DNA from 3 places in the Micromonospora sp. WMMD961 genome. Region 3 is predicted to be linked to each of the others. Evidence: riboswitches for the same ligand, from Rfam matches in the RefSeq annotation. Region 3 holds a riboswitch; each other region holds the start of a gene.
What was found. Region 3 has a riboswitch for cyclic di-AMP ahead of O7614_RS04125 (hypothetical protein). Riboswitches for the same ligand answer to the same signal wherever they lie in the genome.
Positions count from the first base shown of each region.

Region 1 (10,428 bases), 460 kb from region 3:
CAATACCCTTGGTGTGCAAGCAGTTGCACGACAGTGATGGTTCCTTCGCCCGCCTTGATTACCGCTCCGAGCTTCCCTAATGTGAGGCACCGACCGCTGTGGGTCGTCTGCCTCGGCCCTTCCCTCACGCGAGGCGCCCGGCGGTCGGTTGCAAAGGAGTCGGTGCCGGTGGCAACCATGCCCCCTCATCGTCACGACCTGAAAATGTCTGCTCGGCCAGGGCGCCTCCGCCGCGGCGCCCACCGCCTGCTGGTCCTGGTCGCCGCCGCCGCAGTCGGCGCCGGTCTGCTCGCCGCGCCGGCGCACGCCGAGCCCACGGTCGACGAGATCGAGGCGCAGATCGACAAGAAGTGGGAGCAGTTGGAGCCCACCATCGAGCAGTACAACAAGGTTCGGGCGCAGCTGAAGGTCAACCGGCAGAAGTCGGCAGACCTGCAGAAGAAGATCGAGCCGCTGGCGTTGCAGAGTGAACTGGCGCTCAACCGGGTCGGCGACCTCGCGTCCCGTTACTACATCTCCGGCCCGTCGCACGACATCGGATCGCTGCTGGTCAGCGTCAAGCCGGACACGCTCACCGAGCAGCTCACCGTCCTCGACCGGCTGGCCGCGCAGGAGCGCAAGGAGGTCGAAAGTGTGCTGGCCGTGCGGGCCAAGTACGACGGCGAGAAGCAGAAGTTGGACGCGCTGATCGCCACCCAGACCACGCAGCAGAACGAGCTGGCGGCCAAGAAGAAGCAGATCGACGCCGAGATCAAGCAGCTTGAGGCGTCGATGCCCAAGACCACGGTCAAGACCGCCGGCTGCCCGACAATCAACGGTGTGACCAGCACGGCTGCCCAGAAGGCCATCAAGACCGCCTGCCAGCAGGTCGGTGATCCGTACGTCTGGGGCGCCACCGGGCCGAACTCGTTCGACTGCTCGGGCTTGACCCAGTACGCCTACAAGTCGGCCGGGATCTACCTCACTCACCACACCGGTGACCAGTGGAATGAGGGCAAGGCGGTCGCGCGAGCCGATGCCCGCCCCGGTGACCTGGTCTTCTTCTTCTCCGGCCTGAGTCATGTGGGGCTGTATCTGGGTAACAACCAGATGGTGCACGCGCCGCGGGCCGGCAAACCGGTGCAGGTGGCCAGCATCAACACCATGCCCGTGGCCGGTTTCCGCAGACCCGGCTGATCCACGAGCGTGACGAGGGCCCCGGTCGGACGACCGGGGCCCTCTGTCGTCACTGGACCCGTCCGCACCCTCGGTAACCCTGCCCGACCGGTACGGAGTGTCACGGCCGCACGGGTTGCGGATCGGTAACAGGCGTCTCTACTCTGGTCATTTGTCGGCCCGACAGCAGCTCCGCCCAGCCCGGGCGGTAACGGACCGACACCGCCGAGTCGTTTCCGAGCGAACCGGGGACCCAGGTCCCTCGGGGTGAATCCGCAGCCACTGCGGTAGGGCGCCGACTTCCCGCCCGAACCCGTCAGCTAACCCGGTAGGCGGTCAGGAAGAAGGAGTACGGAACCCCGGTGGCACTCCATGCCCCGCGGCCGTCGTCCGAGCGGTCGGCAGCAGCCGGCCCGACGTCGATCGTGCCGCGCCCACGCTGGTCCCGCTTCACCGCCGCTCTCGCCGCGCTGGTCGGCGTCGCCGTCGTCCTGACCGGCAGCGCCGCTGTGGCCCACGCCGACCCGTCGGTCGCCGAGATCGAGCGCCAGATCGACGAGGACTGGAACAAGCTCGAACCGATCATCGAACGGCACAACGCCACCCGGGCCGACCTCGCCGTCAAGCGCAAGCAGGCGGACGCCCTGGCCACCCGGATCGCCCCGCTCGAACAGCAGGTCGACGCCGCGATGGACAAGGTCAGCGCGCTGGCCGTGCGGGCGTACAAGGGCGAGACCGTCTCGACCGTCAACGCGATGTTGGGCAGCTCGTCACCCAGCGAGGTGGTCAGTCAGCTCGAAATGCTCGACCGGTTCGCGCACAACCAGCAGCAGGACGTACGCGAGGTGGCCGACCTGCGGGACGAGTTGGCCGCGCAGAAGGCGCCGCTGGACGAGATGGTGGCCCAACTGACCCGTACCGAGGCCCAGTTGGCGGCGAAGAAGAAGCAGATCAACGAAGAGATCGACCGGCTGCAGAAGCTGCGCCTCAAGGTGTACGGCAACGGCGGCGGCGGCCCGCTGCGTCCGGCGCCCTGCCCCGCCAGCTATCCCGGCGGCGCTGCGGGCACGGCGGTCAAGTTCGCCTGCGCGCAGATCGGCAAGCCGTACGTGTGGGGCGCCGAGGGCCCGAACTCGTACGACTGCTCCGGGCTCATGCTGGCCGCCTGGGCGAAGGCCGGTGTGTCGTTGCCGCACAACGCCGCCCAGCAGAGCCGAGTCACCAAGGACGTCAGCAAGGCCGACCTGCGCCCTGGCGACCTGGTCTTCTACTACAGCGACATCCACCACGTCGGCATGTACGTCGGCGACGGCTGGGTGGTGCACGCCTCACAGGCCGGCCAACCGGTCAAGATGAAGAAGGTCGACGACGGCCCGATCCACAGCTACGGCCGTCCAGGCTGATCGAGAGTGACCGAAGGGCCCGTCGCGATCCCGTCGCGGCGGGCCCTCGCCGTCAGGCGGTCAGCGGGTCGGCCAGGTGCGCCAGTGCTGCCAGGCGCGACTCGGTGTCGGGCCCCGCTGGCCCTGGTAGCGGGATCCGTAGACCACCGAGCCGTACGGGTGCTCGGCCGGCGAGGAGAGCCGGAAGATGCAGAGCTGCCCGATCTTCATGCCCGGCCAGAGGGTGATCGGCAGGTTCGCCACGTTGGAGAGCTCAAGCGTCACGTGACCGGAGAAGCCCGGGTCGATGAACCCGGCGGTGGAGTGCGTGAGCAGCCCGAGCCGGCCCAGTGAGCTCTTGCCTTCGAGTCGGCCGGCGAGCTGGTCGCCCAGCGAGATGACCTCAAGCGTCGACGCCAGCACGAACTCGCCCGGGTGCAGCACGAACGGCTCGCCGTCGGGCACCTCGACCGCCGAGGTCAGGTCGTCCTGTTGCATCGCCGGATCGATGTGCGTGTAGAGGTGGTTGTTGAACACCCGGAACAGCCGGTCGAGTCGGACGTCGATGCTGGAGGGTTGGACCAGCGTGGGCTCGAATGGTTCCAGACCCAGCGTGCCGGCCTTGATCTCGGAGACCAGGTCGCGGTCGGAGAGCAGCATCGGACCACCATAGCGAGGCACGCGATGACCAGCGTGTCGAGGTCGCTGATCGTACATTTGTTCGATAGAATGCTCGCATGGCTTCCTGGTCCGATTTCGCCGCCGACGAGCCCCGCCTCGCCGACGGGATCCGCGTTCTCCTTCAGCAGTACGGGCCGGGCTTCGGCTATCTGGCCACGGTCCGCGCCGACGGCGGGCCCCGCGTTCATCCGGTCTCCCCGGTCATCACGGACGAGGGTCTGTTCTGCTTCATCATCGACTCTCCGAAACGCCGTGACCTCGAACGCGACGGCCGTTACGCGCTGCACTCGTTCCCTCCGGAGGAGAGCGACGACGAGGCTTACGTGGCGGGGCGTGCTCGTCCGGTGACCGATCCGGTCCGGGTGGCGCAACTGGCGCAGAGCGCCCGGGCAGAGCCGCAGGTCGACTGGCGGCTCTTCGAGTTCACCGTCGACGTGGCCATGTTGACCCGCCGTGAGCAGCAGGTCACCGGCGTTCCGGGCGTCGCGCCGGGCCGGCCGGCTGTTCGGGTCTGGCTCGACCCGCACGCCTCGTCGGCGGCGGCTGCCCCCGTCTCCGTACCGCCGGCTCGCCCGACCCGCCTCAGCCGTGACGTCCAGTGCACGGCCGCCTGACCGCGGCCCGAAAGACGTCGGTGCCGGCTCCGTCGTGGCGGAGCCGACACCGGGTGTACGCCCGCCCCGCCCCGGCGCCTCCCATGATCGACTACGCGTCAATGACGTCGCGGTGTCCCGCCAGCTCGGATACCCCGATTTTCAGCAAGCCGAGTGGATCAGCGGCGGGCTGGGGAGCCTGGGTGCACAGGCTCGACGTCTCGGGTACAGTGGTGCCGCTTGCGGGTGTAGTTCAATGGCAGAACATCAGCTTCCCAAGCTGACAGTGCGGGTTCGATTCCCGTCACCCGCTCCACCACGAAGGCCCGGCCAGGATTCAAATCTTGGGCGGGCCTTCGGTCTTGCAAGGTCACCTCGTCGAGCTTCCGGCCATCGGCTGCCGCGGCGGCCTCGCCCGTGCATCAGCGCCGGCCCGAGTGGTTGTCGGGCACCGCAGGCACACCCCTGCCATGAGCTACGACTCAGAACGCTCGCACGCGGGGTGTCGTGCGGCGGCCGGTGACCCGCGGGCCTCTGCCACGTCGGCAAAGCGGGGGCTCTTCATATTCGTGGCAAGATCTGCGGGGTGCAGGTCGGGTTACTTGGTCCATTCGAGGTCCGCACGGACGACGGCACCGTCATCGACGTGCCCGGTGCACGGCTCCGTGGGCTGTTGACCGCCCTCGCGCTCAGCCCGGCTCACGTGGTCTCGAAGGCGACTCTCGTGGACTGGATCTGGGGTGAGAGCCCGCCCACCGATGCGGCGAACGCCCTGCACCGCCTGGTGTCCCGGCTGCGAAAACTGCTGCCGGACGGTGCGATCGAGGGGCAGACCGACGGCTATCAGTTGACGGTGGCACCGGAGTTCGTCGACGCCGTACGGTTCGAACGCCTCGTCGGCCAGGCGCGTGACGACGAGGGTCCGCAGCGGGTCCGGCGGCTCCGCGAGGCCCTCGCCCTGTGGCGGGGTGCGGCCATGCAGGACGTCGGTGTGATCGACAGCGCGACGTTCGAGGCGGCGGTCACCCGACTGGAGAGGCTGCGCCTGACCGCTGTGGAGGATCGCTTCGACGTGGAGATCAGCCTCGGGCGCGGTCCCGAGCTGGTCGAGGAGTTGACCGACCTGGTGGCCGCGCACCCGGTGCGGGAACGGCTCGTCATGTTGTTGATGCGTGCGCTCGCCGCGAGCGGTCGGGACAACGAGGCGCTGCTGGTGTACCAGCGCACGAGCGAGGCTCTGGCCGACGCGTTGGGTGTCGATCCCTCGCCGGAGCTTTCGGCGTTGCACGTCGCGTTGCTGCGGGGCGAGTTGGGCCGGCGGGAGGAGAACCGCAAGACCAACCTCCGGGCCGAGTTGAGCAGCTTCGTTGGCAAGGACGACGCTGTCGCCCGGGTGGGTGCGCTCGTCGCCGCACATCGGCTCACGACACTGATCGGACCGGGTGGCTCGGGGAAGACCAGGCTGGCCACGGAAACCGCGCGCCTGATGCTCGATGACCTGCCGGACGGGGTCTGGCTGGTCGAGCTTGCCGCGATCGGCGCGGACGGTGACGTGGTGCAGGCGACGCTCGCCGGGCTCGGGCTTCGGGACGCTCTGCTCGGCGAGGCACCGAACCTGGAGCTGATCGATCGACTCGTCGCCGCGATCCGTGAGCGGGAGGCGCTGCTGATCCTGGACAACTGCGAGCACGTGATCGAGTCGGCGGCGGTGGTCGCCCATCGACTTCTCGGAGAGTGTCGGCGGTTGCGGATCCTGGCGACGAGCAGGGAGCCGTTGGGCATCACCGGCGAGGCGCTGTGGCCGGTCGCTCCGTTGGCCCTGCCGGCCCTCGACGCCGACCCCGCTGAGATCGAATCCTCTCCCGCAGTCCGGTTGCTGCGGGATCGAGCGGGCGCTGTACGCAGGGATCTGGCGCTCGACGCCCACACGTCGTCGACGATGGCGCGGGTGTGTCGGGCGCTGGACGGGATGCCGCTGGCGATCGAACTGGCTGCGGCCCGGCTGCGCACCATGTCCGTCGACCAGCTCGCCAGGCGGCTCGACGACCGCTTCCGCCTGCTGACCGGCGGCAGCCGTACCGCGTTGCCCCGGCATCGGACGCTGCGTGCCGTGGTCGACTGGAGCTGGGAGCTGCTGACCGACGCCGAACGAGCGGTCCTGCGCCGGCTCTCGGTGTTTTCCGGCGGGATCAGTCTGGAAGCTGCCGAACGGGTGTGCGCCGACGACGTGGTCGAGCGGGAGGAGATGCTCGAACTGCTCACCGCGCTCGCCGAGAAGTCGCTGCTGGTCGCCGAGGGCGACGAGGCGCCGCGCTACCGCATGCTCGGCACGATCAAGGAGTACGCCGCGCAGCGGCTCGCCGAGGCGGGCGAGTCGGATCTCGCGCGCCACGCACACCTGGCCTACTTCACCGACCTCACCGAGACGGCGGAGCCGCACCTTCGCCGCGCGGACCAGCTGCGGTGGCTCGCCACCCTCGAACTCGAACACGACAACATCGGTGCCGCGATGCGCGGTGCGCTCGCCGCCGGCGAGGCGGAAGCGGCGATGCGGCTGGCGGCCGGTGGCGGCTGGTACTGGTGGCTCGGCGGCCATCGGACCGAAGGGATGGAGCTGATCACCGCGGCCACCGAGACGCCCGGCGAGGTGACCGACGAGATCCGGGCCACGGTGTACGCACTGGTCGTGCTCTTCATCAACTCCGGGCCGGGTGACGAGCGCCAGGCGGCGGAGTGGATCCACAAGGCGTACGAGGTCAGCCAACGCAGTCACGGCAGCCACCCGGGCGTGGCGCTCGTGGTCCCGCTGGAACGCATGCTGCGGGCTCCGGACGCGATCCTGGCCGCGTGGGAGCCACTGTTGGACGACGAGGATCCCTGGGTGCGTGCGCTGGCCCGGCTGCAACTCGGCAAGATGCGGATCATTCTCGGCCAGCACGGGCCGGAGGTGGACGCGTACTTCGAGTCGGCGCTCACCGAGTTCCGGGCTCTCGGCGAGCGGTTCGGGATCTCGTTCGCCCTGACCGAGTTGTCGGAGCTGATCGCCGTACGCGGCGAGTTCGCGCGTGCCTGCGGGTACTACGACGAGGCGGTCGCGGTGGTGACCGAGGTCGGCACCGTCGAGGACATCATCCGGATGCGCTCGCGACAGGCTCAGCTGTACTGGTTGTTGGGCGACGAGGAGTCCAGCGCGTCGGCGCTGGCCGAGGCGCGGCGGTACGCGCGACGGGTCACGTGGCCGGGAGCGCTGGCCGTGTTGGCGCTGTCGCAGGCGGAACTCGCCCGCTGGCGTGGCGACGCGGAGGAGGTGGCGCGGCAGATCGATGTCGTGGCCGGCCTGTTGCGCGACGAGGCCGAACAGGCGCACATCCGCGCGGTGACCCACGACCTGCTCGGGTACCTCGCCGACGATCTCGACGAGGTCCGTCGGCACCGCGCCGCGGCCTGCGAGGCGGCTGCCGAGACGGGTCACGCGCCGTCGATCTCGCAGGCGCTCGTCGGAGTTGCGGACCTCGCCCTACGGCAGGACCAGTACGAGCAGGCCGCGCGCCTGCTCGCGGCGAGCAACTCCGTCCGCGGACGGCCAGATCGTTCCCACCCGGACGTGGCCCGGATCGAGCAGACAGTGCGGCGCCGCCTCGGCGATGTGGGAATCGCAGAGGCGGCGCTGGAGGGCACTCGGACGAACTGGAGGGAGTTGGTCGCGGTCACGCTCGCTTCGTGAACGTGGACCGCGCCCACAGGTAGCCGACGAGTGCGATGGCGACGCACCAGGCGAGGGCGGGGATCACGTCGCCGGCGGACGGCGTGCCGTTGAGGAATCCGCGCAGGGTCTCGATGATCGGCGTGAAGGGCTGGTATTCCGCGAACTCGCGGAGCCCTGGCCCCATCTTGTCCGCCGGCACGATCGCGCTACTGAAGAACGGCAGCATGACCAGCGGTACGGAGGCCAGCCCGGCGGTCTCCGGTGACTTCGCCGACAGGCCCAGCGCGACGGTGAGCCAGCCTGCGGCGAAACCGAGCAGCACGACGATGCCGATCGCGCCGAGCCAACCGAGGAGGGTCGCCGAGGGGCTGAATCCGAGCAGGAACGCCACCCCGACGAGGGCCGCGATGGCGACCAGGTTGGTCAGCACACTGGCGACGACGTGACCGGTCAGTACCGCGCCACGGGAGACGTGCATGACTTTGAACCGGTTGATGATGCCCTTCGTCATGTCGGAGTTCACCGCGGTCGCGGTGGCCCCCAGGCCATAGCAGACCGCCAGCAGCATCAGGCCGGGAGTCGCGTAGTCGACGTAGTCGACACCGACGTTGAAGGCGTCGCCGAACATGTACACGAACATCAACATGATCACGATCGGCATCAGCACCGCGTTGAACACCGAGGTCGGGTTGCGGGCGATGTGCTTGAAGTTGCGGCGCAACATGACGATCGAGTGGGACTTGGCGCTCATTTCGCGGATACCTCCTGGGTGCGGTTGCCCGTCAGGGCGAGGAAGACGTCATCGAGGTCCGGCGTCTGCACGGAGAACCCCTCGGCGCTGATCGCGTACTCATCGAGCCGGTCCAGCAGGGCGCGCAGGGAGGCCGTCCCGCCGTCGCTCGGCACCCGCAGGGCGAGTGCCTCGTCGTCTCGCGTGGAGTCGCTGAGCACCCGGGCGGCCGCGTCGAGTTCCGCGACGGTGGCGAACCGGAGCCGGACGTGTGTGCCGGGGATCTGGCGCTTGAGCTCGTCGGGGGTGCCCTGGGCGACCAGGCGGCCCTGGTCGAGGACGGCGATCCGGTCGGCGAGCTGGTCGGCCTCCTCGAGGTACTGCGTGGTGAGGAAGATCGTCACACCGTCGGCCACCAGGTCCCGGATGATCGACCACATCGTGCGTCGGCTGCGCGGGTCCAGGCCCGTCGTCGGCTCGTCGAGGAAGATGATCCGCGGATCGCCGACGAGGGTCATCGCCAGATCCAGCTTGCGGCGCATCCCCCCGGAGTAGGTCGACACCGGCTTCTGCGCCGACTCCGTCAGGTCGAACCGTTCCAGCAGCTCCGTGACGATCCGTTTGCCGTCCTTGGCCGGTATCGGGCTGAGGTCCACCATCAGCTGGAGGTTCTCCCGACCGGTCAGCAGCTCGTCCACCGCCGCGAACTGGCCGGTGACTCCGATCGCCGCGCGGACGGCCTTGGCCTGGGTAGCGACGTCGTGTCCGGCGACGCGTACGGTCCCGCCGTCGGCTTTCACCAACGTGGTCAGCACGTTCACCGTGGTCGTCTTGCCGGCCCCGTTCGGGCCGAGTAGGGAGAAGATCGTGCCTGCGGGGACGTCCAGGTCGATGCCGTCGAGCACGACCTTGTCCTTGTAGGCCTTGCGCAGTCCGGAGACCGCGATCGCTGAACTCGTCATGCGGTCTACCATCGGCGGCCGGCCTGTCATCCCCCTGACGCGGCTCTGACACGACCCCTGACACGGGGTCCCTACCCGGCGACGACACCGCCGGTATCGACAGTGGTAGTTCCAGCTGGCCCCGGCACCGGCTAGTGTCCGGCTCGGAGGTGGTCCGTGTTCACCGAAGCCTTTCCGATCGTGACGACACCTGACCTGCCACGACTGATCGGGTTCTACCGGGATGTGGTCGGCTTCGAGCTGACCTACCGGTTCCCGGACGAGGGTGTTCCGGAGTTCGTCGCGCTCCGGCTGGGCAGCAGCGAGCTCGGCCTGGCCGCCAACCCGGAGGCCGGCGACCCGGCCGAGTCGCACCGCTGGGAGCTGTGCGTCTACGCCGACGACTGCGACGTCGCGGTGCACGCCCTGCGCTCGGGCGGTGCCACGGTCGTCGAGGAGCCGGTCGACCAGCCGTGGGGGGAACGGTCCGCGCGGGTCACGGATCCCGACGGCAACCGCATGCTGGTGCTGTCCCGCCTCGCTTAGCAGGCACGGATCCCGGACGGTCTCCGTTCAGGCGTAACGGAGACCGTCCACGGTCTGCGACCCGCGGTCATCGTCGCCAGAACAGGAGATGGGTGATCCCGCTGGGGCTGGGCACCGATTCCAGGTGGAAGCGGTCGAGAAGTTCGGCGGGGCTGTCCCACAACCGCTCACCCCGGTCGAGGTCGACGGGCGCGACGGCGATGTGCATCGTGTCGACCAGATCGGCTTCGAGGAACTCGCGGATGGTGGCGACTCCACCACCGAGGCGTACGTCCCGGCCGTCGGCCGCCTGCTTCGCCTGGGCCAGTGCCTCGGCCGGACTGGCGTCGAGGAAGTGGAACGTGGTGTCGGCCAGTGTGAACGACGGACGTACGTGGTGGGTGAGCACGAAGACCGGCGTGTGGAACGGCGGGTTCTCCCCCCACCAGCCCTGCCAGTCATGGTTCTCCCAGGGGCCACGCTGTGGGCCGAACTTGTTGCGGCCCATGATCTCGGCGCCGATGTTGCACTCGGCGTCGCGGGTCAGGTAGTCGTCCAGACCCCGGCTGCCGCCGGGCTCGGTGCGGTACACGAAGCTGGCGGTGGCGGCCCGCCAGGAGAACAGCGGGGTGGGGTCGGCGTGGCCGAAGGGCCGTTCCAGGCTCTGCCCCTCTCCGGTGCCGAACCCGTCGCGCGAAACGTTGAAGCACTGCAC
Region 1 covers NZ_JARUBJ010000002.1:387,286-397,713, forward strand. The annotation lists gene O7614_RS01910 (C40 family peptidase) at 163-1,176, shown strand; cyclic di-AMP (ydaO/yuaA leader) riboswitch at 1,369-1,504, shown strand; gene O7614_RS01915 (NlpC/P60 family protein) at 1,518-2,558, shown strand; gene dcd (dCTP deaminase) at 2,619-3,197, opposite strand; gene O7614_RS01925 (pyridoxamine 5'-phosphate oxidase family protein) at 3,275-3,832, shown strand; tRNA gene O7614_RS01930 (tRNA-Gly) at 4,054-4,127, shown strand; gene O7614_RS01935 (BTAD domain-containing putative transcriptional regulator) at 4,398-7,535, shown strand; gene O7614_RS01940 (ABC transporter permease) at 7,519-8,268, opposite strand; gene O7614_RS01945 (ATP-binding cassette domain-containing protein) at 8,265-9,209, opposite strand; gene O7614_RS01950 (VOC family protein) at 9,390-9,734, shown strand; gene O7614_RS01955 (dihydrofolate reductase family protein) at 9,802-10,428, opposite strand, start outside.
Region 1: it holds a riboswitch for cyclic di-AMP, as region 3 does, so the genes downstream of both, O7614_RS01915 (NlpC/P60 family protein) here and O7614_RS04125 (hypothetical protein) in region 3, are expected to answer to the same signal.

Region 2 (10,428 bases), 1.6 Mb from region 3:
TTCGCCGACCCGGTCCTGCCGACGGTCGCGCTGGAGAACCTGCTGCTGTTGCAGGCTTGGGACCCCCGGATGGGCTGGTTCTACAGCGTCAACACGGTGAGCTGGTCGCTCTCCTGCGAGTTCTTCTTCTACCTGTGCCTGCCGTTGGCGCTGCCGCTGCTGCGCAAGGCCCGTCCGAAGCTGCTGTGGGTGCTGATCGTCGCGCTGCCGCTGCTGATCCTCGCGCTCTGGCCCGCCCAGCAGTTGGTGCCGGAGGTGAGCCGGTGGTGGTTCACCCAGATCTTCCCGCCCGTACGGTCGCTGGAGTTCTGGTTGGGTGCGGTGGCGGCCGAGCTGATGCGCCGGGGCCTCTGGCGCGGCCCGGGGCTGACCGTCGCCAGCGTGATCTTCGTGGGTACCTGGGTGGCAGCCGCGCAGTGGATCCCCGCGGAGTTGTGGACCACGCTGCTCGCGGTCGCGTACCTGTTGGTGATCACCGCCGCCGCGGACGCCGACGTACGGGACAAGCGGTCGCCGTGGCGGTCCCGGCCGCTGATCTGGCTCGGCGAGGTCTCCTTCGCCTTCTACCTGGTCCACGTGCTGGTGATGACCAGCGTGCTGCGCTGGAGTGGTGACTGGGGGACCGGCTTCACGGGCTGGCGCGGCCCGGTCGTGGTGCTCGGCTTCCTGGTGGTGAACCTGGTCCTCGCCGGGCTGCTGCACCGCTTCGTCGAGACGCCGATGATGCGTCGGCTCGCACCGCGCCGCCCGGCCCGTCCGACGGCTGTCCCCCGACAACGCGCGGCCGAACCCGACGCCGTCGGCGCGCGGACCGACGCGGCCGGCGAGAGCGGGCAGACCAGCGGTCGATCAACGTACGTCGACTCGCGCTGACACCGTCCACCCTGCTCAGTGGGGGTTCGGCGCGGCGTGCGGCGACACGCCCGTGATCGGTGCGCGGAGGTCGGCACGACGGTAGCGTGGGGTCGTGCTCCCGGTCGCGTTCACCTGTCCGTTGTGGTGGGTGGCGCGCTGGGCGACGCGGGTGCTGACCAGCCTCGCCGTCGTCGCGGCCCTGGCGCTCGGCGCGGGCCCGGCCTCGGCCGCCGTGCCACCTCCGTTCGCCCTCGGCGCACTTCCGGCAAGCTGCCCGTGCACCTGCGCGCAGGAGGCCGTGCACGAGGCGCAGGGGGCGACCGAGGGGCCGGTCGAGGAGGCCTCCGCGGCGTGGTCGGTCGCCGCGCAACCCGCGCCCCCCGAGGCCGGCGTCGCGAGCGGGTCGTTGCCGGTGCGCACGGCCGGGTCCGACCGGCTGCCCCTCGTCCACGGCCCGAGCGGCCGGGCACCCCGGGCGCCACCCGGGCGCTGAGTCGCCTGGGCGCCACCCGGGCGCCGAGTCACCTGGGCGCCACCCGGGCCTGAGTCACCCCGGGCGCCACCCGGGCCTGAGTCGCTCGGGACGAGCGTCCCGCCGCCGCGCCTGTCGACCCACCAACTCCGCGCCCCACCGGCCCGTGCTCCGCCGTGGCCCGGTGGCCGGCGCGACTTCCCATCGCACTGCTCTCTCCCCGAGGTGCCGACCATGGAGACCGCTGTCTTCTACCAGTTCGTGACCGAGGTGCCGCAGGCCGCCGCCATCTGGTCCACCCTGTTCCTGCTCGCCCTGGGCGTGCTCGCCCTGTTGGTGGCCCGCCCCGAACGGGACCGGCCCTCGGACGATCCGCGCCCGGCCGCCCCCACCGCCCGGGAGGTGGCCGCCGCGGAGGCCGTCGACCGGCGTCGGTACGCCGAGGAGGTGGCGGTCGCCGCAACCGGCGCGGCCAGGACCGCGCAGCGGCGACGCGCTGCCTGGCTGACCGCTCAGGAGGAGATGGAGCGGGCCTGGGGCGGTTACGAGGAGGCGGACACCGCCGCCCGTCGCTTCGCCGGTGCCGGGGCGCTGCCCACCCCGTACACGCCCCGAACCCCGGCCGAGTACGCCGCCCGGGAGCGTTATCTGCACCGGGCGGCGATGGCGGCGTACTGGCGGGGCGACCTGACCATGACGCAGCTCGGCGACGTGTTCGCGCACCGGCGCGGCTGGGACCCCCGGCGGCACCCGGTCGAGCAGGAGGTGCTGCTCAGCCGGGCGATCCGGGACGCGAGGCTGGCCGACTACGAGACCGCGGCGGCCCGGGAGCGGGCTGCCTGGCGGGACGCGGAACTGGCTGCCGACTCAGCGTGCGTCCTCGCCACCGAGGCCTACGCGGCGGCGGCCCGGCTGCGACCGAACCCGCTATCCGCCCGGCGATCGGTGACCGGTGCGTTCCGACCGGCTGTCGTGGCACGGTGGCGCCCGGCCCGGGTGAGTTGAGCCCGATCCGTGACGTGAGCCGGCTCACGCTGACGGGGAATCGGGCGTCCGGCGCGATCGGCGCGATTCTTCCGGTGATTCTGGTCGCGTTCTCGGCGGCCTGTCCGGTTATCGCCCACAGGCGTCGCCGCATCCGCTTGTCCCATCGAGTCACGTCATCGGCAATACGCGCAGAAATTGCCGCCCCGATTTAGGTTTACGCAGGTGAACCTGGCTTGGCAGGGCGTGGAGTGACCAGTAGTGTCGTCCCGTCCGGTGCGGTAACCGATCGCAAGAGGCGACGCCGCGCCGACCCGCTCAATCGTGATGAACGAACCGGGGACCCACTAGTAAGTCCGGGGTGAATCCGCGAGCCACGGCCCGCGGTAGGGCGATCTTCCCGCCCGAATCCGTCAGCTAACCCGGTAGGCGGTGTCGGAAGGAGTTCCATCCTCGTGCAGCACCTTTCCACCCCTCGGTTGTTCCCTCGCCTCCACGGCGCAGCGGTGCCCCCGCTCATTCGTCCAGTGACGGTGAGCTGACCCCCCGGGTCATCGCCTGACCGCCCGGCCGCGCCGGGCGTTCCCCTGAGCGGTTCACCATCCGCGGACCACGGTCCGCGCGCTGGCGCCTGCCCGGATGCCGGTCCGGTCGCCGGTGTGCCGCTCTCCCCCCGATCCGTGGAGGACCCCGTGAAGCACACCCTGCAGCGTCAGCTCCGCCGTTTCGCCACCGAGCGCCCGTACCAGATCGTCGCCGCCTCCGCCGCGGCCCTCGCGATCGCCACCACCACCGGCGCCCTGCTCACCACCGCCGACGACGCACCCGCAAACCAGCGCACCGCGACCACGGTCGCCGAGATGCGCAGCGACGTCGCCGCCTCCCGCAGCGAACTGCGCGAGGCGTCCCCGTCGGCCAGCGCCGCGCCGACCACCGCCGCCCCGGCCACCAGCGCCGCCGCGCCGGTGGCCAAGGCCAAGGCCAACCCGGACCTGACCCGCAAGCCGACGCCGCCGAAGCCACCCGCGACCAAGGTGCTCGACTACGACTACGAGGCGCAGAACACGTACTACAACTGCGGTCCGGCGGCCACCCGTAACGCGCTCAGCGCCGCCGGTATCGACCGCACCCAGGAGGAACTCGGCGCCGAACTGGGCACCACCGAGATGGGCACCAACTCGGCCGAGGACACCACCCGGGTGCTCAACGCCGAGGTGAAGGGCTCCCCGTACCGGACCCGGATGTTCGCCGGCGCGCCCAGCCCGGCCCAGATGGACCGACTCCAGGCCGATGTCGTCAAGGCCATCACCGACGGCCGTGGCGTGGTCGCCAACGTCGTCGGCGACGCCACCGACACCGACGGCGGTTGGCACTCCTACGGCGGCGGGCACTACATCGCCGTCGTGGGTTACAAGGACAACGGCCGCACCGTCCGGATCGCCGACTCGGCGAACGCGGCCGACCCGTCGTACTGGATCACCACCATCGACCTGGCCAACTGGATCGCCAGCCGGGGCTACTCCGCCTGACCCGGGCACGCTGGATCGCCGCGGGCGCCGTCCCCCACAAGGGGCCGGCGCCCGCGGCGTCTTCGTCGGTGCCGTCGGTGTCTCGCCGGGAGTTGCGGGGATGACGACTCTCGTACCGGGCCGTGAACCGTGGGAGACTGCGGCCGTGGTGGATGAATCGGGTGGTCAAGCCGGTCGCGGGCCGGTCCTGCTGCTCCTGCACGGGATGGGTACGACCGGGGACGTCTGGTTGCCGTGGGCACCGTTGCTGGAGCAGCGCTGGACGGGGCGGTGGCTGGCACCGGACCTCGCCGGCCACGGCTGGGCGGGGCCGCTGCCGTCGTACACCTTCGCGGGGTTCGCCGACCGGATAGCGCGCGGCCTGGCGGCCAGTGACCGGCTGGTCGTGCTCGGGCACTCGCTGGGCGGTGTGGTCGGCCTCGCGCTGGCCGCCCGCGCCGCCGGCACGCCGGTGGACGCGGTGGTCGGGCTGGGCATCAAGGCCGTCTGGTCACCCGACGAGCTGACCCGCGCCGCCGACCTCGCCACCCGCCCGGTCAGCTGGTTCGCCACCCGAGCCGAGGCGGCCCGCCGCTACCTGCGGGTGTCCGGCCTGGCCGGCCTGGTCCCGCCGGACCACCCGGTGGTGGACGCCGGCCTGCGTCAGGTCGACGGCCGGTGGCGCCTCGCCATGGACCCGACCGCGTTCGCCGTCGGTGAGCCCGACCTGGCCGCGCTTCTCGCGGCGACCGACGTGCCGGTCGTGCTGGCGCGCGGGGAGCACGACCCGATGGTCACCGACGAACAGCTCAAGGAGTACGGCGTACCGGTCACCACGCTGCCCGGTCTCGGCCACAACGCCCACGTGGAGGACCCGGCGGCGGTGCTGGCGCTGCTCGACCCGTACCGCTGAGGAGCTACACCGGTGTGGGCGCGGCCAGCTCGTCCGTCGCCGTCAGCTCCCGGCGCGCGGCGGTGAGGAATGCCTCGGCGTACGACTCGGCCGGGAAGTCGCCCAGGTAGCGGCGGCGGGTGGCCCAGCGCGCCTCGGCCAGCGGGTCGGTGTCCAGCAGGTCCGTCAGCACACCGTCCACGTTGGACATGTCCCGGCGCAGCACGTAACCCGAACCGGCCAGCGGGAACCGCTGCACGAACCGGTCACCCGCGTCACCCATGTCGGTGACCGCGTACGGCTTGCCGGAGTAGAGGTAGTCCGAGATCACCCCGGACACGTCGGAGACCAGCGCGTCGGAGGCGTTGACGCACTCGGTGAGGCTCAGCTCCCGGGCCGCCGCACCGAACACGTGCTGCCGGCCGGTGCGGGCCCGGTCGGCGGCCAGCACCTCGGTCAGCCGGCCCAACTGGCGCGCCGACGCCGGGTTCTGCGCGGTGTACGGGTGAGCCCGCAGGATCACCGTCGCACCGCGCTCCAGCAGCCGGCGCAGCAACTGCTCGGCCACCGGCAGCGAGCAGTAGTCGGCGTCGGCGTGGTGCCCGGTCCAGGTGGGGGTGTAGAGCACCGTGGGGTGGGCCAGGCCCCGGGCGGGCTCCGGGCGTACCTGGATCGACTCGACCTGCGGGCGACCCACCACCACGAACTTCTCCGCGGGGATCTGCACCCCGGCGCGGGCGTACCTGTCGATCGCGGCCGGGCCGGCCACGAAGATCCGGTCGAAGATCCCGGACACCGGGTTGGCGCTCGGCGCCTTGTCGCTGTCGCCGTGGTGCAACTGCACGTGGGTGAGCTGGGTGAAGCGGATGCAGTGGCTGTTCTTCGCCCCGTGGTTGACGTAGAACGCCGCCCGAATGCTCGGCACCAGGGCCTCGTCCATGGCCCGCAGGGTGGGGCAGTAGACCACCGGAGCGTCGGTGGCCGCCGCGATCGGTGCCAGGAACTCCGGCTCGCGGAGCACGACCAGGAAGGGCCGGCCGATCCGTTGCAGGTACGGCAGCCACATGGTGACCTGGTATTCCGAGCCGGGCGGGGCGGAGAAGTAGAGCACGAACTCCGGCTGGTGCCGACGCAGCGCGCGGCCCACCGCCCCACCGCCGACGCCCGGCCGGAACCGCCGCCGAGCCAGGTCCAGGGCGACCGTCCCGGCGCCCGCACCGACCAGCAGACTGGCGACCAGTGGCACCACGGCAGGCACTGTCAGCGCGGCGGCGAGGGCCACCACGGCGAGCAGCCCGAGTAGCGCGGTGCCGAGCTGGTCGGCGACCAACGGCGTCCAGGCGCGAACCGGCAGGTTCGCCGTCCGCATCTCCAGATTGCCGGCGGTACGCAGCGGCCCCACCAGCAGCACCAGCCCCAGCAGGACCAGTGCGGTGGCGACCAGCGCCAGGTCGACACCGTCGTCCAGCCGACGCCAGTAACCCACCAGGACCGCGGCGGCGATCAGCGTCGTCTCCGCGACGAGGTCAGCACCGGGCCGGATGCGCTGCTCGACGGCCGAGGCGACCACGGCCGCGACGGCCAACGCCAGGCCCCAGCCGGTGCCGTCGGTGAGCGCCAGCACGACGAAGGCCAGCACGGCCAACCCGGTGCTCAGGCAGCGGGCAGCCAGCTTTCGGACCAGGTCGCCGCGCATGTCGCTCCGTTCGTGGTTCCGCAGCCGTGGGCGTCAGTTGGCCGACGCCACGTCGGCCGGCGTCTCGACCTGACCCGGCCCGGCCTGCGCCGGCACGCTCGGCGTGGCCCCGTCCCCGGGCGCCCGGCGTACGTCGATCACCTGGCCGGTCAGGTCGGAGATCAGCACGTCCAGGGACGACTGGGCGACGGCCTCCGCGGCGAGCAGCGTGTGCTCCGGCTCCTCGCCGAAGGCCCGCGTCCGCATCGGGGTGGCGGTCCGCTCCGGGTTGATGCAGTTGACGCGTACGCCGACGTCGGCCCACTCGTCGGCGAGCGCCTGGGTGAGGTTGACCAGGGCGGCCTTGGTGGCCGAGTAGAGCGCGTAGCGGGCCCGCCCCCGGGTGTAGGAGCTGGAGGTGTAGAGCAGCAACTGACCCTTGGTCTGCTGCAGATAGGGCAGCGCCTGGCGGGCGATGGTCACCGGGCCGACGAAGTTGACCTGGAGCACCCGGTCCATGGTCTCCTCGTCCATCTCGGCGAGTTCGCCCCGCTCCAGGATCCCGGCGGTGACCACCACGTGGTCGATCCGACCGGTGGCCTCGAACGCGGTCGTCAGCGCGGCCTCGACGTCCTCGGCCCGCTCCACGTGGGTGCCGGTGCTGGAACGGCTGAACGGGAAGACCTGGGCGCCGAATCGACGGGCCAGCTCGGTCAGCTCGTGGCCGATGCCGTAGCTGCCGCCGAACACCACGATGGTGCGGCCGGTCAGCTCCTCGCTGTAGCTGCGGTGGTCGGTCAGCCGGGGTGCCTGCGCCGCCGCGAGCTGGAAGAGCTTGTCGGCCAGGTGCACGTCGACCGGGTGGGTGACCTTGATGTTCTCGTCCGAACCGTCGATCACCTTGATCGGGGTGCCGGGCAGGTAGCGCAGCACCACGCCGCAGTCGTCGGTGGCGGCGAAGTTCGGGTCACCCTCGGCGATGCGGTACGCCTCGCGGATGGTGGGGGAACGGAACGCCTGCGGGGTCTGCCCCCGGCGCAGCCGGGACCGCACCGGGATGTCGGTGATGCAGTCGTTGTCGTCCACCTGGATGATCGTGTCCGCGGACGGGATGGCCACGTCCACGGCGTCGTAGGTCCAGAGCGCGTTGACGCACTCACGCACGATCCGTCCGCTGAGCAACGGGCGCACCGCGTCGTGGAAGAGGATGTTGCAGTCCGCCGGGCCGACCGCGTCCAGCGCGATCCGGGTGGTGGCGTTGCGGGTGTCACCACCCTCGATCACCTTGGTGACCTTGCGCAGGCCGGCCTTCTCGACGATCTGCTGGGCGTCGTCGACGTGACCGGACGCCATCAGCACGATGATCTCGTCGATCTCCGGTGCCGCCTCGAAGACCGCCAGGGTGTGCTCGATGATCGGCTTGCCGGCGATCTTCAGCAGCTGCTTCGGGATGCCGAGGCCCAGCCGCGTGCCGGTGCCGCCGGCCAGAACCACGGCCACCGTCCGCGAGGGCCGCCACGGCGTCGGGGTCTCCGCTTCGGCGTCCGGGCCAGTGGTCTGGTCCTGCGTCATTGCCGGATCCTCACTCTCAGGGATGCGTAAACGGAAGGTTCCGCCCGAGCGGCGACGGGATGAACCTTAACGCGCGGACCGCGCCGCCCCAACGCGGGCGACGCGGTCCGTGGCGTCGTGTCGATGCCGAAGGTGCTACTTGCTGTTCGCGTACGCCTCGTAGGCGCGGACGACCTCGTCGGTGGGGCCGTCCATCCGCAGGACGCCCGATTCCAGCCAGATCGTCCGCTCGCAGGTGTCGCGTACGGAGGAGAGCTGGTGGCTGACCAGGAACACCGTGCCCGCGCCCTCGCGCAACTCCCGCACCCGCTGCTCGCTGCGCTTGCGGAAGCCCTTGTCGCCGGTGGCGAGCGCCTCGTCGATGAGCAGCACGTCGTGCTTCTTGGCAGCGGCAATGGAGAACCGTAGCCGGGCCGCCATGCCGGAGGAGTACGTCCGCATCGGCAGGCTCGCGAAGTCGCCGCGCTCGTTGATCCCGGAGAACTCGATGATCCCCTCGGCCTGCTTGGCGACGTCGTCGGGATGCATGCCCATCGCCAGGCAGCCGAGGGTGACGTTCCGCTCTCCGGAGAGGTCGTTGAGCAGGGCGGCGTTCACGCCCAGCAGAGACGGCTGCCCCTGGGTGTAGATCGCGCCCCGGTTGACCGGCAGCAGACCGGCGATGGCCCGCAGGATGGTGGACTTGCCGGAGCCGTTGGTGCCGATCAGCCCGATCGCCTCGCCCCGGTACGCGGTGAAGGAGATCCCCTTGACCGCGTGCACCTCCCGGATGTTCGGCGCGGAGGTGCGCTTGACCAGTCGGCGCAGCGCGGCCACCGGCGTGGTGCCACCGCCGGCGCCCTGGTGCACCCGGTAGATGATGTGCGCGTCGTCCACGACGACGGTCGGGATGCGCTCCTGCGTCGAGGTCATCGTCGCGGTCGCCTCGATGGGCATGTCGAAGTGCTCAGCCACGGCCGTACTCCTGTTCCCCGCGCCAGAAGTAGATGAAGCCGCCGACCCCGGCGACCAGCGCCCACCCGGCGCCGACCAGCCAGAGCTGACCCAGCGACTCGTTGAGCAGCGGCGCCTCCTCGAGCAGCGTGTACCGCGCCAGCTCGATGTAGACCAGCAGCGGGTTGTACTGCACCAGCGTCGTCGCCCAGGCCGGCAGCCGCTCGAAGAGGCTGACGCTGTAGAGGACGCCGGAGCCGTACATCCAGGTACGCAGGACGAACGGCATGACCTGCTTGAGGTCGCTCGACTTGGAGCCCAACCGGGCCACCACCAGCACCACGCCGGCGTTGAACACCGCCTGCAGGATCAGGGCCGGCACCAGCAGCAACCACTCCAGCGTGATCGGCTCGCCGGTGACCAGCACGATGCCGATCAACACCACCATCGAGGCCAGCAGTTGCTGGAACTGCGTCATCGTGGTGGACAGCGGCAGGCTGGCCCGGGGGAAGTGCAGCGCCCGGATCAGCCCCAGGTTGCTGCTGATCGACTGGGTGCCGGCCAGGACCGCGCTCTGGGTGAAGTTGAAGATGAACAGCCCGGTGGTCAGGTAGGCGATGTAGTTCGGGATCTCGTTCTGCGCCAGCACCACCCCGAAGATCAGGTAGTAGACCGCCGCGTTGGTGAGCGGGGTGAGCACCTGCCAGAGCTGACCCAGCTTGGCGTTGCTGTACGAGGCGACCAGTTTGGCGTTGGCGTACGCGGCGATGAAGTGGCGGTACGCCCATAGTCGGCGGCTGTACTCGACGACGCTGGGGCGCTCACCGGCGACCCGTAGCCCGTGTCGAGCGGCCAGCTGCGCCTGGGTCAGGCCCGTGTCGGGGTCGACCAGCGCGGTGGTGGCCATGGAAATGGCGCTCCGATCTCTGTGCAGACGGGGTGGCTCGCGACGATGGGATCCTAGTGGGAAATGTGCGCGGGGCGCCGCCTCGTCGCTGCGAGGACAGTAGTCCGAAACACGTCGGGACGCAACCGTATCGTCGTTGCGTTACTCTGGTCCCCGTGACCTGCGATAAGAGCCCTGGATGACGACCGAGAAGAGGCGGGCCCCGGCCGGAGCGGCGGTGCTGCGCGACGAGATCACCGCAGCGATCCGGCGTGCGCTGATGCAGGAGCTCGCCGCCGTCGGCTACGGCCGGCTCTCCATCGAGGCGGTGGCCCGGCGGGCCGGCGTCAGCAAGACGGCGATCTACCGCCGGTGGAGCTCGAAGCTCGACCTGGTGCTGGAGATCGTCGCCGCGACGGCACACGGCAAGCTGCCGGCGCTGGACACCGGCACCCTGCGCGGTGACCTCGCCCTGCTGTTCCAGGCGGTGGCGCACGCGCTGCGGCACCCGCTGGCGTCGCAGATCATCCCCGACCTGCTGGCCGAGGCCGCCCGCAACCCGAGCATCGACGAGATCCTGCGCCGGGTGCTGCACGCGCGCCAACAGGAGATCGGCGGTCGCCTGGTCACCCGTGCGGTCCAGCGCGGCGA
Region 2 covers NZ_JARUBJ010000002.1:2,469,564-2,479,991, forward strand. The annotation lists gene O7614_RS11680 (acyltransferase) at 1-873, shown strand, start outside; gene O7614_RS11685 (hypothetical protein) at 968-1,348, shown strand; gene O7614_RS11690 (hypothetical protein) at 1,562-2,332, shown strand; cyclic di-AMP (ydaO/yuaA leader) riboswitch at 2,617-2,758, shown strand; gene O7614_RS11695 (C39 family peptidase) at 2,992-3,840, shown strand; gene O7614_RS11700 (alpha/beta hydrolase) at 3,986-4,732, shown strand; gene O7614_RS11705 (CDP-glycerol glycerophosphotransferase family protein) at 4,737-6,407, opposite strand; gene O7614_RS11710 (bifunctional cytidylyltransferase/SDR family oxidoreductase) at 6,441-7,958, opposite strand; gene O7614_RS11715 (ABC transporter ATP-binding protein) at 8,094-8,894, opposite strand; gene O7614_RS11720 (ABC transporter permease) at 8,905-9,798, opposite strand; gene O7614_RS11725 (TetR/AcrR family transcriptional regulator) at 9,977-10,428, shown strand, end outside.
Region 2: it holds a riboswitch for cyclic di-AMP, as region 3 does, so the genes downstream of both, O7614_RS11695 (C39 family peptidase) here and O7614_RS04125 (hypothetical protein) in region 3, are expected to answer to the same signal.

Region 3 (10,428 bases):
GCAGGTATCCGTCCGCCTCCAGGTCGGCGACGATCGCCTGCGCGGCGCGCTCGGTCACCCCGACCTCGGCGGCGACATCCCGCAGTCGGGCGGTGGGGTCGCGGGCGATGGCCAGCAGAACGTGGCCGTGGTTGGTGAGGAACGTCCAGTTCCGCCCGCTGCCGGCCGACGTGTTCGCCATCGTGTGACCGCCTCTCCGGATGCCGCTCTCGTAGCGTCGCCCACGGGTCGTGTCGGGGTCAACGTATGAAATCTATATCACGCATCCCTTGACGCGTCTTTCGGTGCGTGTGACGGTGGACCCCGAGCCAGCGCTCGCCGCCGGCCCGCCTGAAGCCGTTTGACCAGGTCAGATGCGTCGAGACGAGGTGCGGGGAATGAGTCATTCCGGAACGATCGGCGGGCAGCCAGGGCTGCAGCGGACCACCGACCGGGCACCCGCGCTGAGCGAGCCGGTCCGGGCGTACGCCGAGTTGGTCGCCGGTAACCGGCGCTTCGTCGACGGTGCCCCTCGCCACCCGAACCAGGACGCCGGGCGCCGGGCCGCCGTGGCCGACGGGCAGCACCCGTTCGCGGTGATCGTCGGCTGTTCCGACTCCCGCCTGGCCGCCGAGATCATCTTCGATCGCGGGCTGGGTGATCTGTTCGTGGTCCGTACCGCCGGCCACACCGCCGGCCCGGAGGTGCTCGGCAGCGTGGAGTACGCGGTGACTGTGCTCGGCACCCCGCTGGTGGTGGTGCTCGGACACGACTCGTGCGGCGCGGTGCAGGCGGCCCGGGAGTCCGCAGCGACCGGCACCCGACCGCCGGGCCACCTGCCCGCGGTGGTCGACGCCGTGCTGCCCAGTCTGCGCCGGGCCGAGGCCGAGGGTGTGCAGGACATCGACGGCATCGTGGACATCCACATCGCACAGACCGTCGAGACCCTGCTCGGGCAGTCGCCCGTGCTGGCCGACGAGGTGGCGCAGGGGCGGTGCGCGGTAGTGGGTGTGTCGTACCGGCTCGCCGCTGGAGAGGCACGCCCGGTGGCCGCGGTGCCGGCCGGCTTCACGACCCTCGCCACCGACCCGGCCGCGCCTGCCGCCGCCTGACGCGACGAGGGCCGCCCCGCGAAGCGGAACGGCCCTCGCGTCGAGGATCCGGCGGGTCAGAGCAGCGACATGTGGACGTGGTCGGTGTGGTTCGACGGCCCGCTGTACGAACTCCAGCCGGTCGCCGGGAACCAGATCTGCCGGTTCCAGATCACGTAGTAGATGCCCAGCCGGTCGGCGTTACGGATGAGGAAGGCGGCGACATTGTTGCCGTACTTCCGGGTGTCGTCGTTGTGCCACGGGGCGAAGCCGCTCTTCTGCAGCGACCAGTCGCAGGCGCGGCCCTTCGGGTGCTCCCACGGCCCGCCGGAGCGGTAGCAGCCGACGAACCGGTTGAAGCCGGCCGCCCTGACCTCCTTGTACGCGTGCAACGTGCGGGGCGTGACGCAACCGGACGTGGTCGGGTCCTTCTCGCTGCACGACTGCGGCTTCCAGTCACCGTCGGCGGTGCGACCCGGGCCGATTTTGGCAACCTTCGAGGTGGCGTCCACCAGGCCGCCGGTGAAGCCCTTGCCGCCGACGAGGGAGAGCGCCTTGTCCGCCTCGCTCTTCCGCTTCGCCATCAGGGCGGTCTGCTTCTGCTGCTCGCGGACCTCCGCGTCGAGGGCCAGCTTGGCCTGCTCGGCGCGGGCCTTCACCGTGTTGACCTCGGCGAGCTTCTTCTCGTGCACCATGTTCAGCTCGTCGAGCAGTGAGGCGCGCTGGACGAACGAGTCGGGAGCCTCGCTCTCCAGCAGCACCGCGAGCGCGCCGATGCGGCCGGTCCGGTACGACTGGGCGGCGATCTGCCCGACCTGCGGCGTCAACGCGTCCAGGTCGGCCTGGGCCCGATCGACCTCCTGCGCCAGCTCACCCTGCCGCTTCTTGGATTTGTCCAGTTGGGACTTGGCTGCGGAGTAGTCGCGGTTGGCCTGCTCGATGACGTCGGTGAGCAGCTGCGGCTCGTCGTCCTCCTCGTGCCCGGACGGGGTGGGAGTCGTCGGGGCGGCGTGGGCCGGGAGGGGCCCGGCGAGCATGGTCAGTGCGGCGATCACGGCCACCACGGGTGTCAACCAGCGGCGTAGGGGTGCCGTCACAATGTTCCCTTCCGTCGACCGCCGACCGGGTTAGCTGACGGGTTCGGGGCGGAAGTGGCCCCTACCGCTGACGCGGATTCACCCCACGTAACTGGGTCCCCGGCTCGCCGGTTGGCGATTGGGCGGTGGCACCGCAGGCGCCGCTTCGCGCCTTCATCGGTGACCGGCAGCGAGGTTACCCGAGAGTCGACCGGCTGAGCTATGCCTGGATGCCGACCAAAAGTGTCATTTCGCCATAGCGTTGAGTGACCAGTGACGTGGTTCTCAGGGTGGAGGCCCGATCTGGTCACGCTGAGGAGTGTCACCATGTCGTATCCGTGCTCCTGTTCGGCTCCGGCCACCGGTCGGCGGCGGTGGATGGGGGTGAGGTCCGCGTCGGGTCCGACTCGTCGGGGTGACCCGTTCGCGGTGAGATCAGTGCGGCCAGTGCCTCCGCCCGGTCCGTCTGCGGTCGCGGGGCGGGAGCGTCGGCGGGCGACGTGGTGTCGGTGCGACCGGCGGCGGTCACCATTGCGGCCAGCCCGGTGGTCAGCGGCACCGCGGCGATCAGGCCGAGGGTGGCGACCGCGCTGCGGACGATCTCCTGGGCGAGGAACTCGCTGGTCAGGATCTGCCCGATCGGCCGCGCGTCGGCGGTGAGCAGGAGCAACAACGGCAGCGACGCGCCCGCGTACGCCAGCACGATGGTGTTGACAGTGGACGCGATGTGCGCTCGACCGACCCGGGTTGCCGCACGGTACAGCTGCAACCGGGTCAGCCCAGGGTTGGCGTACGCCAGCTCGGTGACGGTGGCCGCCTGGGTGACCGTGACATCGTCGAGCACCCCGAGCGATCCGATGATGATTCCGGCGAGCAGCAGGCCGTGCAGGTCCACGTCGCCCTGGAACATCGAGAGGGTGGTGGCCTCCTCGCTGCCGAAACCGGTGAGGTGGGTCGCGGCGGTGGCGATGGTGGCGAGCACGCCGGTCAACACCAGGCTGCCCAGGGTCCCGAGCACCGCGACCGAGGTCTGTGCGGTGACCCCGTGCGTCAGGTAGAGCACCACGAACATGATCAGAGCGGCGCCGACCACGGCGACCAGCAGGGGCGACCTCCCCGCGCTGATGCCCGGCAGCACGAAGGTGAGCAGGATCGCGAAGCTGGCGGCCAGCCCGGCGAGCGCGGCCAGGCCCCGCCACCGACCGAACGCGACGATCGCGGCGGCGAAGACCACCGCCAACCACAACAGCGGGGTGCCCCGCTGGTGCTCGGCGATGTTCCAGTTGCTGATGGTGGGATCGGTGGGGTCGGTCAGCTCCACCAGGATGATCTCGTCGCCGACCTCGACCCGGGGCGCTCCGGGCCCGTCCGGCACCGGCGTGCGTACCTGCTGGCCGGCCGACGGTCCGTCGTCCACGCGGACGTCGACAGTGCCACAGCGCCCGTCGCCGACGCGCGGTGTGCCCTCGGGTGTCGACGGCGTCGGCGGGCACGGCTCGGTCACCACCCGGGTCACCGTGCCGGGGTAGCGCGGCACGTCCGCCCCGCCGTCGGACTGTGGCGAGCCGCCGCGCGGCCAGAGGAGCACGGCCGCGAGCACCGTGGCGACGAAGAGGGGCACCACGGTCATGACGAGGATCCGTCGGACCCGGGGCGGGGCGGACGGAGCGGGACGGGTGTGGTCGGAACCCACTGTGAGACTCCCAACGATCCGGTGCGGGGTACGTGTCAGTGGGCCGGTCGGTTCACCGTCACTGTCGAAACCCGGTGGAAGAACGCGACCGTTCGCCGGCTGACGACCGCTTGATCACGGACGGTCAGCGCCGGGCCCGAACGGCCAGCCGCGACGCCGCCGCGAAGCGGCGCCGGTGCCTGTTCGTGCCTCGGTCTACGGGGGGTCATCGTGGGGAATGCTAACCAGGGAGGCTGGGAGATCGCAGGTCGTGACGGAGTGTCGGTGGTCGAACCGCGCGCGGGGAGGTTCCCGGACCGGCATGTTGGAGACATGCCCGTACCGTCACCGCACGACCCTGGACGGCACGCCCCGGCCGCGCCGTCGCAGCACGACGAGCACGCCGGGCACGACAAGCACGCCGGACACGATCCCGGGATGTTCCGCCGTCGCTTCTGGGTCTGCCTGGCTCTCACCGTCCCGGTGGTCCTGAGCAGCCGCCTGGTGTCGGACCAGTTGGGTCTGAGCTGGGACGTTCCCGGTCGCTCCTGGGTGGGCCCGGTGCTCGGCTCGGTGGTGTTCTGGTGGGGCGGTTGGCCGTTCCTCGTCGGTGCGGTGCGGGAGGTGCGGGACCGGGCACCCGGAATGATGCTGCTGGTCGCGATGGCGATCACCGTGGCCTACACGGCGTCACTGGCGACCAGCGTGGGTGCCTTCGACCTGGACTTCTGGTGGGAGTTGGGAGCGCTGGTCACCATCATGTTGCTCGGGCACTGGCAGGAGATGAAGGCCATCGGGCAGGCCCGGGGAGCACTCGCGGCGCTGGCCGCGTTGTTGCCGGACGAGGCCGAGCGGGTCGCGGCGGACGGGCAGGTCGAGGCGGTGCCGGTGTCCGGCCTGCGGGTCGGTGACGTGGTGCTGGTCCGCCCGGGCGGTCGGGTGCCGGCGGACGGTCGGGTCGTCGACGGCGCCGCCGAGCTGGACGAGTCGATGATCACCGGTGAGTCACGGCCGGTCGCCCGGTCGACGGGTGAGCGGGTGGTGGCCGGCACCGTGGCGACCGACTCGGCGATCCGGGTCCGCGTCGAGGCGCTGGGTGAGCAGACCGCGCTTGCCGGCATCCAACGGATGGTCGCGCAGGCCCAGGGTTCCGGCGGACGGGCTCAACTACTGGCCGACCGGTTCGCCGCCGCGCTGTTCTACGTGGCCACCGGCACCGCCGTGCTGACCGTGCTGGTCTGGACCGCGCTCGGTCGCCCCGACGAGGCGGTGGTTCGCGCGGTCACCGTGCTGGTGATCGCCTGCCCGCACGCGCTGGGTCTGGCCATCCCTCTCGTCGTCGCGCTCTCCACCGCGTTGGCCGCGCGGTCCGGGATCCTGGTCAAGGACCGGTTGGCGTTGGAGCGGATGCGGAGCGTCGGTGCGGTGCTCTTCGACAAGACCGGCACGCTGACCCGGGGCGAGCACGTGGTGACCGACACGGTGACGATGCCGGGTGTCGAGCAGGACGAGGTGCTGCGGATCGCGGCGGGCGTCGAGTCGGACAGCGAGCATCCGCTGGCCCGGGCGATCGTGGCGGCGGCCGGGTCCGCCGGCCCGCTCCCGGCCGCCGGGTTCCGGTCGCTGCCGGGCCGCGGCGTGCGGGCGACGGTCGACGGCACGGAGTACGCGGTCGGCGGTGCGGCCCTGCTGCGGGAACTGGGCCTGTCCCTCCCGACTGAGCTGGAGGCGGCGACCGGGCGGTGGTCGGCGCGGGGGGCTGCGGTGCTACACCTGGTGCGGCTGCCGGAGACCGTGCTCGGCGCGTTCGCGCTGACCGACGAGGTGCGCCCGGAGGCTCGGCGGGCCGTCGACGAGCTGCGTGCCGAGGGCGTCCGGACCATCGCCATGATCACGGGTGACGCCCGGCCGGTGGCCGAGGCGGTCGCGGCCGAACTCGGTTTCCGGCCCGGCGTCGACGAGGTCTTCGCCGAGGTGCTGCCGGCGGAGAAGGACGACCGGGTGACCGACCTGCAACGGAGAGGGCTGACCGTGGCGATGGTCGGCGACGGGGTGAACGACGCACCGGCGTTGGCCCGGGCGGACGTCGGCGTCGCGATCGGCGCGGGCACCGATGTGGCGATCGAGTCCGCCGGGGTGGTCCTGGCGTCGTCGGACCCGCGCGGGGTGGGGGCCGTGGTCCGGCTCTCCCGGGCGTCGTACCGCAAGATGCGACAGAACCTGGCCTGGGCGGCGGGCTACAACGTGGTGGCGCTGCCGCTGGCGGCGGGGGTGCTGGCCGGGGCCGGTGTGGCGTTGAGCCCGGCGCTGGCGGCGGTGCTGATGTCCGCGTCCACCATCGTGGTGGCGCTCAACGCGCAGTTGCTCCGCCGGGTCCGTCTCGACGCGGACTGAGAGTCGTCAGCCGCGCTTCATCAGCCGGCCGACCGCCGCCATCATCTCGGTGGCCATCTCGTCGGCCCGGCCCTCGGCCGCCCCCTCGTGCATGCAGTGCCGGGCGTGCCCGTCCAGCAGCCCGAGCGCCACCTTGTCGAGGGCGGCCTGGATCGCGGAGATCTGGGTGAGCACGTCGATGCAGTAGCGGTCGTCGTCGACCATCTTCTCGATGCCGCGGACCTGCCCCTCGACGCGGCGGAGTCGCGCGAGCAGTTGGTCCTTGCTGGCGGTGTACCCGCGGATCGGGGTGGGTGCGGTCATGCCGACCAGGATAGCCTACCCCCGGGGGGTATGGTACGGTCGCTTCCGGTGGGATACCCCCACCCGGTATCGGTAAGGAGACGTTCGATGGTCAACACGACGTACCAGGTGCAGGGCATGACCTGTGGGCACTGCGTCAGCGCGGTCGCCGCCGAGGTCGGTGCCATCGCCGGGGTGCACGACGTCCAGGTCGACCTCGCCGCCGGCCGGGTCACCGTCGACAGCGACCAGCCGTTGGACACCGAGGCGGTCCGGGCCGCCGTCGACGAGGCCGGCTACCACCTCGTCGACGCGTGATCGGAGGGCCGCCATGCGCACCGTGACGAGGCTGGCCGGCGTCGGGCAGTGGCGGGCCTTCGCCGACTTCGCCCCGACCGGGGGCGAGCCGCTGACCCTCGGTGTGGACGTGACCGTCCCCGGCGAGCCGACCGGGGGCGCCGCCCACGGCACCCCCGGGCACGGGCACAACTGACGGGAAAAGACGATGACCACCACCAGCAGTAGACCGCTACCCGAGGCACCGAACCGGATCGAGTTGGCGATCGGCGGCATGACCTGCGCCGCCTGCGCCGCCCGGATCGAGAAGAAGCTCAACCGGATGGACGGCGTGAGCGCGACCGTCAACTACGCCACCGAGAAGGCCACCGTCCGGTTCGTCGACGGGGTCACCCCGGACGACCTCATCGACACCGTGCAGAAGACCGGCTACACGGCGGCGCTGCCCAGCCCACCGATCGAGGAGCACTCGGTGGACCCGCTACAGGGTCCGCGTACGCGGCTCTGGGTCTCGGTGGCGTTGAGCGTGCCGGTGGTGCTGCTGGCCATGGTCCCGGCCTGGCAGTTCGACTACTGGCAGTGGCTGTCGCTGACCCTGGCCGCCCCGGTGGTGGTCTGGGGTGGCTTGCCGTTCCACCGGGCCGCCTGGACGAACCTGCGGCACGGCGCGGCGACGATGGACACCCTGGTGTCGCTCGGCACGCTGGCCGCGTTCGGCTGGTCGCTCTGGGCGCTGTTCCTCGGTGACGCCGGGATGCCCGGGATGACGCACCCGTTCCGCCTCGACATCACCCGCACCGAGGGCACCGGCAACATCTACCTGGAGGCGGCCTCCGGGGTGACGGTGTTCATCCTGGCCGGACGCTACTTCGAGGCGCGATCCAAGCGCACCGCGGGCGCGGCCCTGCGGGCCCTGCTCGAACTCGGCGCCCGCGAGGTGGCGGTGCTGCGCGACGGGGTGGAGAGCCTGATCCCGGTGGACCGGCTCGCCGTCGGCGACCGGTTCGTGGTCCGCCCCGGGGAGAAGATCGCCACCGACGGGGTGGTCGACGAGGGCACCTCCGCCGTCGACGCCAGCATGCTCACCGGTGAGTCGGTGCCGGTCGAGGTCGGCCCCGGTGACCGTGTGGTCGGTGCCACCATCAACGCGGGCGGGCGGCTGATCGTCACCGCGACCAGGGTCGGTGCGGACACCCAACTCGCCCGGATGGCCGACCTGGTCGAGCAGGCGCAGAGCGGCAAGGCGGCGGTGCAGCGGTTGGCGGACCGGATCTCCGGTGTCTTCGTGCCGATCGTCATCACGCTCTCCGTCGGCACCCTCGGCTGGTGGCTCGGCACCGGAGCGGGCCCGACCGCGGCGTTCACCGCCGCCGTGGCCGTGCTGATCATCGCCTGCCCCTGTGCGCTCGGCCTGGCCACCCCGACGGCGTTGCTGGTCGGCACCGGTCGGGGAGCGCAGCTCGGTGTGCTGATCAAGGGGCCGGAGGTCCTGGAGTCGACCCGCCGGGTGGACACCGTCGTGCTGGACAAGACGGGCACCGTCACGACCGGCCGGATGACGCTGGTGGATGTGGTGCCGGCGAGCGGGGAGGACCGGGCCGAGCTGCTCCGGCTCGCCGGCGCGGTGGAAGCCGCCTCCGAGCACCCGATCGCCCGAGCGGTCGCCACGGGTGCCGCCGAGGCCGGTGCGCTGCCTCCGGTGAACGGCTTCCGCAACCTCGAAGGGTTGGGCGTGACCGGCACCGTGGACGGTCGGGTCGTGCTGGTCGGCCGCGCCCGGCTGTTGCGCGAGCGGCAGGTCGACGTACCGCCGGAGGTCGAGTGGGCTGTCAGCGAGGCGGAGGCCGCCGGCCGGACGGCGATCGTCGCTGGCTGGGACGGGCGGGCCCGCGGCGTGCTCGCGGTTGCCGACGTGGTCCGGCCGACCAGCCGGGCGGCGGTCGCCCGGCTGCGTGCGCTGGGGCTCACTCCGGTCCTGCTGACCGGGGACAACACCGCAGTGGCCAGAGCGGTCGCGGCCGAGGTGGGCATCGACGAGGTGATCGCCGAGGTGTTGCCGGCCGGCAAGGTCGACGTGGTCAAGCGGCTTCAGGCCGAGGGGCGGTCGGTGGCGATGGTCGGTGACGGGGTCAACGATGCCCCGGCGCTGGCCCAGGCCGACCTCGGGTTGGCCATGGGCACCGGCACCGACGTGGCGATCGAGGCGTCCGACCTCACTCTCGTCCGGGGTGACCTGGACGCCGCGGTGGACGCCATCCGGTTGTCCCGACGCACGCTCGGCATCATCCGGGGCAACCTGTTCTGGGCGTTCGGTTACAACGTGGCCGCCCTGCCGTTGGCCGCCGCCGGTCTGCTCAACCCGATGATCGCCGGTGCCACCATGGCGCTGTCCTCGGTCTTCGTGGTGGCCAACAGTCTGCGGCTGCGCCGATTCCGGTCGGCGGCCGCCGACAGCGGACTGTGATGGCGGTAATGGTTGGACCGGTGACGGCGGGGGTATTGCTGATGTCGTAGCGACGCTAGCGATGGAGGTTGACGATGGGTTTCGACGACAAGATCAACAACGCCAGCGAGGACGCGGCCGGCAAGCTGAAGGAAGGCGCCGGTCGGGCCACCGACAACGAGCAGCTCGAGGCCGAGGGTCGCGCTGACCAGTCCACGGCCAAGCTCAAGCAGGCCGGCGAGAAGATTAAGGACGCCTTCAAGAGCTGACGTACGACGTACCCCGCACGCCGGGTCGGTGATCTCTCACCGACCCGGCGTGCTGCGTGTCCCGGCGAGCGGCTATGGCTGGGCTCGTAACGTGGCCCGGCAGTTGGGCCGGCACGGCGTGCTGCTCACCTACCAGGGGTGGGGGCACGGCAGCTACAGCAGCAGCCCGTGCGTGCAGCAGACCGTCGACGCCTACCTGATCGACCTGGTGGTGCCGGCTCGGGACGCCGTTTGCCCGGCCGTCGAGCCCGAAGTCTGACCGCCCGCCCGCCGGCCGTCGCGGAACCCCCGGCGGCCTGCGGTGTGGTCAGCTGCGGCGGGTGGCGCCCGACGAGTGCAGGTGACCGACGGTCACCGTCGGGCGCGCCCAAGCCCCAGCCGGGGTGAGGACCTACTCGTCCAGGGCGCCGCCCTGAGGAGCGCGGGTCCCCGTCGGGCGGGCGGCCCGCAGCTCCAGGTAGCGCTGCTCGGGCAGGCTCGTGGTGCCGCGTGCCGCCGCCAGGTACGCGTCCCGCGCCGCCCCGGGTTCACCGGCCAGCTCCAGCAGGTGCGCACGTACGGCGGCGAGCCGGTGGTGCCCGGCGGTGCGCTCGTCGGCGTCCAGCGCGGTGAGCAGGTCGAGCCCGGCCCGAGGGCCCTCCACCATGGCCACCGCCACCGCCTGGTTGAGGGTGACCATCGGGTTCGGGGCGATCCGGGCCAGCAGCCGGTAGAGCGCGACGATCTGCCGCCAGTCCGTCTCCGCCGCCGTCGACGCCTCGGCGTGCACCGCGGCGATCGCCGCCTGGAGCTGGTACGGGCCGGGCGGCGACCAGGTCAACGCCTCCGTGATCAACGTGATCCCCTCCGCGATGGCGGCGGCGTCCCACCGGGTGCGGTCCTGCTCGGCGAGGGGCACCAACTCCCCGTCCGGGCCGAGCCGGGC
Region 3 covers NZ_JARUBJ010000002.1:852,262-862,689, forward strand. The annotation lists gene O7614_RS04115 (MarR family winged helix-turn-helix transcriptional regulator) at 1-181, opposite strand, end outside; gene O7614_RS04120 (carbonic anhydrase) at 378-1,091, shown strand; gene O7614_RS04125 (hypothetical protein) at 1,148-2,167, opposite strand; cyclic di-AMP (ydaO/yuaA leader) riboswitch at 2,172-2,302, opposite strand; gene O7614_RS04130 (YibE/F family protein) at 2,469-3,839, opposite strand; gene O7614_RS04135 (heavy metal translocating P-type ATPase) at 4,152-6,212, shown strand; gene O7614_RS04140 (metal-sensitive transcriptional regulator) at 6,219-6,515, opposite strand; gene O7614_RS04145 (copper ion binding protein) at 6,603-6,812, shown strand; gene O7614_RS04150 (hypothetical protein) at 6,826-6,987, shown strand; gene O7614_RS04155 (heavy metal translocating P-type ATPase) at 7,000-9,255, shown strand; gene O7614_RS04160 (CsbD family protein) at 9,330-9,503, shown strand; gene O7614_RS04165 (alpha/beta hydrolase) at 9,553-9,762, shown strand; gene O7614_RS04170 (DUF6596 domain-containing protein) at 9,895-10,428, opposite strand, start outside.